One region of the Streptomyces sp. NPDC025806 genome, then DNA from elsewhere that is predicted to be linked to it. Evidence: riboswitches for the same ligand, from Rfam matches in the RefSeq annotation. Region 1 holds a riboswitch; each other region holds the start of a gene.

Region 1 (2,192 bases):
TCGTAGTAGATGGACTCCTCGCGCACGTACGCGCCCGGCTTCGGGGCGTGGATCATGATGCCGTCGCCCTTGTAGATGCCGACGTGACTGATGTCGTCGTAGAAGAAGACCAGGTCACCGGGCTGGATGTCGGACAGCGGGACCGTCGTGCCGATCTCCACCTGGTCCCAGGTGGTGCGCGGCAGCGAGATCCCGGCCGCCTTCCAGGCCGCCTGCGTGAGCCCCGAGCAGTCGTAGGAGTCCGGGCCCGTGGCACCCCACACGTACGGCTTGCCCTCTTGGGCCTTGGCGAAGGCGAGGGCCTTCGCGGCCTTCGTGGCGTACGAGGTGTCGGTGGAGCCCGAGCCGGTACCCGAGCCGGTGTCCGAGCCGGAACCCGTCGAGGAACCGGACCCGGAGGCGTCCTCCTGCTGCTGCGCCTCCTCCGCGGCCTTCCGCTTGGCCTCCTCCTCGGCCTTCTGCTTGGCGGCGAGCTCGGCGGCCTTCTTGCGGGCCGCCTCCTGCTTCTGCCGCTCGATCGCGGCGAGCCGCGCCTTCTCCTCGGCCGTCAGCTCCGACAGCAGCTTCCGCGCGTCGGCGAGCTTGGTCTGGACGGTCTGCTTGGACGTCTTCAGCTCGGTCTGCGACGTGGTCAGCTGCTTGAGGCTCTCCTGCGCCTCGGTGCGCTTCTTCGCCGTCTCGCGCTGCTGCACCTGGTAGTCGTCGACCGCCTTCTTCTGGCGGGACGTCAGCCGGCTCATCAGCTGGTCCTGGGCGAAGTAGTCCTCGGGGTTCTCCGCGAGGAACATCGTCGCCGTGTCGCTCACCCCGCCCGTGCGGTACTGCGCGGCGGCGAACCGGCCGAGCTCCTCGCGGGCCGTGTTCATCTTCTCGGTGCGCTGCGCGATGTCGTCGAGGAGGTGATCGACCTGCTTCTTCTTGCCGGTGGTCCGCTCCTGCGCCGCGTTGTACTTCTGCGTGGCCACCTCGGCCTGGCGGTAGAGCGTGTCGACCTTCTTCTGCACCTCTTCGAGGCTCGGCTTCGCGGGCTGGGCCGGAGCGGCCTGGGCCGTCTGCGAGAGCAGGGCGACGGAGGTGAGGGCGGCGGTCGTGATGCCGACCGCGGGGGTCGTACGGGTGCCGCCGGTCATCCGGGAGCGGGTACGCGGCTTGCGGTGCGACGCCAAGGCAGGCGACTCCTTCCGTAATCCGCCTACCGGGTTAGCTGTCGGGTTCGGGCTCGTGCCCCATCGCTTCGGTGCGCGGTGGTGCACGTCGTACGGAAGGCTGCCCTACGGCCAACCATCCGGCGCCGCCGGACTGTTGACCGATTCACCCCAAGGTCGGTGGGTCCCCGGTTCCCTGCCTCTCGGCGTACGGGACTCGGCGGGGGCTGTCCGCTCGCCGCGTTGTTCGCGGGCGGGGGGACGGACTGCCCGCGCAGCACCGTAGCCAACTCGTGTTGCTGCTGTGAAGGTTGATGTTCGATATGCCCGATACGTTTTCGTGACCATTTCCATGATCTCTACGCCGCGGGCCCCGAACGGCCTTTGCTGTCGCGCTGGGTGACCAGGGCATCGCGAAGGGTGGTGCGACGTGTGTCACCGTGAGCGGGACGAGCGTCTCCGTGAATGCGAGGAGCGTCTCCGTGAAGGTGACGGCGGGCTGTCGGTGGGGCGGCCTAGACTCGGAGAGCGATGAGCAGCCTCTTTGACGACAGCTTCCTGGCCGGCCTCCAGTCCCCCGCGGAGGAGCCCCCGCCGCCGCCCGAGGACCCCGAGCACGACGGGGCCCCCGAGCCGCTCCCGGACGACCTGTTCGGGGGGAAGTTCGACGCGCCCGCGGACCGGGACACGCACTACCGCGACGGGGCGCCCCGCCCGGTCCTGGACCCGGAGGCCCTCCTGGAGGGGCTGAACGAGAACCAGCGGGCGGCCGTGGTCCACGGCGGCTCCCCCCTGCTCATCGTCGCGGGCGCCGGCTCCGGCAAGACCCGCGTCCTCACGCACCGCATCGCGTACCTGTTGGGTCAGCGCGGCGTGCACCCCGGCCAGATCCTCGCGATCACGTTCACGAACAAGGCCGCGGGCGAGATGAAGGAGCGCGTCGAGGCCCTCGTGGGCCCGCGGGCGAACGCGATGTGGGTCTCCACCTTCCACAGCGCCTGCGTCCGCATCCTGCGCCGCGAGTCCAAGCGGCTCGGCTTCACGTCG
Region 2 (2,192 bases), on a different contig from region 1:
TGACACGGCGCAGCCGCGTCCGGTCCCGCCGGTCACCGCCGACGACACCAGCCGGGTCGTCATCGTGGACCGCCCCGGAGCCGTCCAGACGCAGCTGCTCATCGGCCGCATCGGCCCCGACAAGCACGACCGCGTGTGGGCCGCCCAGATCCTCGGCACGTACTGCCTCGGCGGCACGCTGACCTCCCGTCTGGACCGGGTGCTGCGCGAGGAGAAGGGCTACACCTACGGGGTGCGCTCCTTCGCCCAGGTGCTGCGCTCCACGGCGGACGGCACGGGGGCCGCGATGCTCGCCATCAGCGGCTCCGTCGACACGCCGAACACCGGACCGGCGCTCGACGACCTGTGGAAGGTGCTCCGCAAGCTGGCCGCCGAGGGTCTGACCGACGCCGAACGGGACACGGCGGTGCAGAACTTGGTGGGCGTGGCCCCGCTGAAGTTCGAGACCGCCGCCGCGGTCGCGGGCACGCTCGCCGACCAGGACGAGCAGCAGCTGCCCGAGGACTTCCAGGCCCAGCTGTACCGCCAACTGGCCTCCACGGGCACCGTGGAGGCCACCGCGGCCGTCGTGAGCGCCTTCCCTGCGGACCGTCTGGTGACGATCCTCGTGGGCGACGCCGCGCAGATCGAGGAGCCCGTCAAGGCCCTCGGCATCGGCGAGGTGACCGTCGTCGCAGGCTGACGCCGCCGGCTGACGACGCCACGCCCGGGCGGCAACGCCCGAAACGGGACGAAGCCCCGGAAGCCGCACAGGCCTCCGGGGCTTCGTGGCGTCACTCACGTTTCCCGCGGGCCGCGTTCGATTCACCCAGCACGTCACCGTGCGTCGTAAATGCCCGAATTGATGTAGAGGTTGCCCGTGTGCCCTGTGGCATGCGCTACAAAAGCCGGGATCCGTTTGTTGATTGAAAGATGTCCCGCTTAGCGTCGGTCCGGCTGTTCGCCACGTATGAGCCGCGCCCGCGGCCCCGGACAGTCATCGCCGAGTCCCCCACGGCGCGAGCCAGGGGAGCCGGGGACCCATCGCAGTCCCTGGGGTGAATCGGACGCTCTTCCCGTACGGGGAGGGGGCCCGTAGGAGACCTTCCTGCTCCGAACCCGTCAGCTAACCCGGTAGGCGAGAGGGAAGGAAAGGATCAGCCACTCCATGGCGTTCACCCGTGCCACCGGGAAGCATCGTCGTCCGAGCCGCCTCACGCGCACCACGGCGCAGGTCGCCGGCGTCGCGGCGCTCACCACGACCGGTGTCATCGGAGGCCTCGCCGCCCCCGCTCTCGCCGCCGACACCGCCGCGCCCGCCGACCAGAACGGTCTGACGCAGGCCATCGCGATCGGCGACACCCTGGCCGCCCAGATCGACGCCCAGGCGACCGCGCAGAAGAAGGCCGCCGACGAGGCCGCCGCGCAGAAGAAGGCCGAGGCCAAGCAGCGGGCCGAGGAAGCCAGGCGCGAGGCCGCCGAGAAGGCCGCGAAGGAGCGCGAGGCCAAGAAGCGCGCCGCCCGCGCGGCCGAGCGCAAGCGCCTCAACACCTACGTGGCGCCCATCTCCGGCTCGTACGTCTCGACCGCCTACAAGGCCTCCAGCGGCCTGTGGTCCTCCGGCAGCCACACCGGCATCGACTTCCACGCCGCCAGCGGCACGAGCGTCCACGCGGTCGGCTCCGGCACCGTCGTGGAGGCCGGCTGGGGCGGCGCCTACGGCAACAACATCGTGATCAAGATGAACGACGGCACGTACACCCAGTACGGCCACCTGTCGTCCATCGGCGTCTCCGTCGGGCAGAGCGTGACGCCCGGACAGCAGATAGGCCTCTCCGGCGCCACCGGCAACGTGACCGGCCCGCACCTCCACTTCGAGGCCCGTACGACGCCCGAGTACGGCTCGGACATCGACCCCGTCGCGTACCTCCGCTCGCACGGCGTCAACGTCTGACCCGACATCCGCAGCACCGCAAGAAAGCCCCGGCCGCGTGCCGGGGCTTTCGCGTTCCGGCGTTCCGTCGCACCTTCACCAGGTCCCCGCGTCATCGCTGTCCAAAAAATATCCCTGAATTCGGGGCTCCCGTCGGAAATTCGGGTGAGGTGGAATAGAGTCACTGGACGAGCGCGCGGAAATCGGTGCCGATCGCGCTTTCAGGGGCGTCCGCCGTCCGCGTTTCGCGGGGGCCGGGCGGAGAGCAAGGCGGAGGTCG
Region 3 (2,192 bases), on a different contig from region 1:
GGACCGCCGGGGCTTCGGGAAGGTCAGAGACCGAGGCCCTTGTCGCGCAGCCAGGCGGCCGGGTCGATGCCGGTGGCCTGGCCGTCGGGGTGGACCTCGAGGTGGAGGTGGGCGCCCGTCACGTTGCCCGTCGCGCCGACGCGGCCGATGACATCGCCGGTGCTGACCTTCTGGCCGACGCTGACGTTCATCGAGGACTGGTGGCAGAACCACAGCTCGGTGCCGTCGTCGAGGGTGAGGACGGTGCGGTACCCGTAGGCGCCGGCCCAGCCCGCCTCGGTGACGGTGCCGGAGTGGATCGCGTAGATCGGCGTACCGGTGGAGGCCGCGAAGTCGAGGCCCGTGTGGTAGCCGGAGGACCACATGGAGCCGGGCTGCCCGAAGGTGCCGGTGATCGTGTACGAGGCGACGGGGAGCTTGTAGCTCTTGGCCAGCTTGGCGAGGCGCTCGGCCTCGGCCTTGCGCTTGGCCTCCTCCTCGGCCGCCTTCTTCTCGGCGGCGGCCTTGGCCTCGGCGGCCTTCTGCTGCTCGGCGGCCTCCTCGGCGGCCTTCTGCGCGGCGGCCTCCTCGGCCGCCTTGCGCTCGGCCTCCTCGGCGGCGGACTGCTGCGTCTCGGCCTGGGCCATGATGCGGGCCCGCAGCGCCTCGCCCGCGTCGGACTGTCCCTGCGCGCCGTCGGTCACCGTGGTGAGCGGGGCGGCCTGGGCGGCCGGCGAGGAGTCGGACGCGGAGTCGGCGGAGTCGTCCGAGCCCGATATGAGCGCGCCCACGCCCGGCAGCGACTTGGCCTCGGGCAGCGAGTCCTTGACCGCGGACAGGTCGGGCATGGAGAGCGAGACGGCGGGCTTGCCGCCCTGCGCGGTGGCGATGCCGCCGGCGCCGACGGCGGCGATCACGCCGACGCCGAGAACCGTGGAGCTGCGCGCGAGTCCACCCCGCTGACGGGCCACGCGGTGACGTCCGCGGACGGGTCGGACGGACTCCTCGGTGGGGTTCCACTCCTCCCAGTTCTCTCGCTCGACGCCGAAGTCGTCAGACGCTTCGGCGGAGCCGTAGGAGAACTCGGGGGCAGGACGGTTCGACGCCACGGGGGCGCTCTCCTTTCCTTCCTTCTCGCCTACCGGGTTAGCTGACGGGTTCGGAGCAGGAAGGTCTCCTACGGGCGTAGACGTACGCACATGCGTCGCTACAGTCCGATTCACCCCAAGTTGGTGGTTCCCCGGCTCCCTTGCGGGATTAAGCGCGTGCGCGCGGAGCCGACTCTTGTGACGGCTGGGACGACCGCGCTGCGTTATCGAACGTTAATAGACAGCCGACACGATTTCCAAGCCGTTCCCACTGATCGTTCACGTCTTTGGCCTGGACTTATCAGGGCACGAGCGGGCGGAATCGGGCGAGTTGACCCCCCGTCGGAGGACACGGATCCGCCACGAGTTTCTGACGCTGTATCAATTGTTATGCGCAGGGGTGCCGTTCGATCACCCCCCGTGATGTCGATCAAGGACGGCGCACGGCGAGCAGCGCCATGTCGTCCCGCGCGCCCCCTCCGGTGTGCTCGCGGACCTCCTCGGCGACCTCCGCGAGCAGTTCCTCGGGCCCGTCGAACTTCCGCCCCGACAGCCGGGCCGCCGGGTCGTAGAAGACGCCGTGCGCGTCGCGCGCCTCGGAGAGGCCGTCCGTGTAGAGCAACAGCGTGGCGCCGGCGGGGAACGCCTCCTCGGTGGCCCGGTCAGGCCAGGTGCCCAGCGCGCTCAGGCCGAGCGGCAGCGCGGCCTCCCCCGGACCGAGCGTCCGCAGCGTGCCGTCACCGTGCAGCAGGAGCGGCTCGGGGTGCCCGCGGTTGAGCACCCGCACCAGGTCGGAGCCGTACGGGAACTCGGCGAGCACCGCCGTCGTGAACCCTTCGAAGTCGTCGACGCCGCTGCGCCGGGTTCCCTCGCGGGCCAGGGCCCGCTCCAGGCGCCGGGCCACGTTCTCCAGGCTGCCCTCCTGCTCGGCGGCCTCGCGGAACGCGCCGATGACGACGGCCACCGCCGACACCGCGCCCATGCCCTTGCCCCGTACGTCGCCGACGACGACGCGCACCCCGTGCGGGGTGTCCTGCACCGCGTAGAGGTCGCCGCCGATGAACGCGCCCGCCTGCGCGGCCTCGTAGCGCACGGCGACGTCCAGGCCGCCGGTCCGGCCGGGCG

Evidence for each region. A riboswitch is a leader RNA that binds a small molecule or an ion and turns the genes downstream of it on or off. The one in region 1 is predicted to bind cyclic di-AMP.
Region 2: it holds a riboswitch for cyclic di-AMP, as region 1 does, so the genes downstream of both, ACZ4E1_RS07635 (M23 family metallopeptidase) here and ACZ4E1_RS31565 (C40 family peptidase) in region 1, are expected to answer to the same signal.
Region 3: it holds a riboswitch for cyclic di-AMP, as region 1 does, so the genes downstream of both, ACZ4E1_RS33990 (M23 family metallopeptidase) here and ACZ4E1_RS31565 (C40 family peptidase) in region 1, are expected to answer to the same signal.

What each region holds. Positions count from the first base shown of each region.
Region 1 covers NZ_JBVHMU010000017.1:85,679-87,870, forward strand. Annotated here, with positions in the region: gene ACZ4E1_RS31565 (C40 family peptidase) at 1-1,166, opposite strand, end outside; cyclic di-AMP (ydaO/yuaA leader) riboswitch at 1,175-1,378, opposite strand; gene pcrA (DNA helicase PcrA) at 1,677-2,192, shown strand, end outside.
Region 2 covers NZ_JBVHMU010000003.1:113,976-116,167, forward strand. Annotated here, with positions in the region: gene ACZ4E1_RS07630 (M16 family metallopeptidase) at 1-682, shown strand, start outside; cyclic di-AMP (ydaO/yuaA leader) riboswitch at 971-1,135, shown strand; gene ACZ4E1_RS07635 (M23 family metallopeptidase) at 1,148-1,933, shown strand.
Region 3 covers NZ_JBVHMU010000020.1:114,927-117,118, reverse strand. Annotated here, with positions in the region: gene ACZ4E1_RS33990 (M23 family metallopeptidase) at 24-1,088, opposite strand; cyclic di-AMP (ydaO/yuaA leader) riboswitch at 1,100-1,253, opposite strand; gene ACZ4E1_RS33985 (PP2C family protein-serine/threonine phosphatase) at 1,498-2,192, opposite strand, start outside.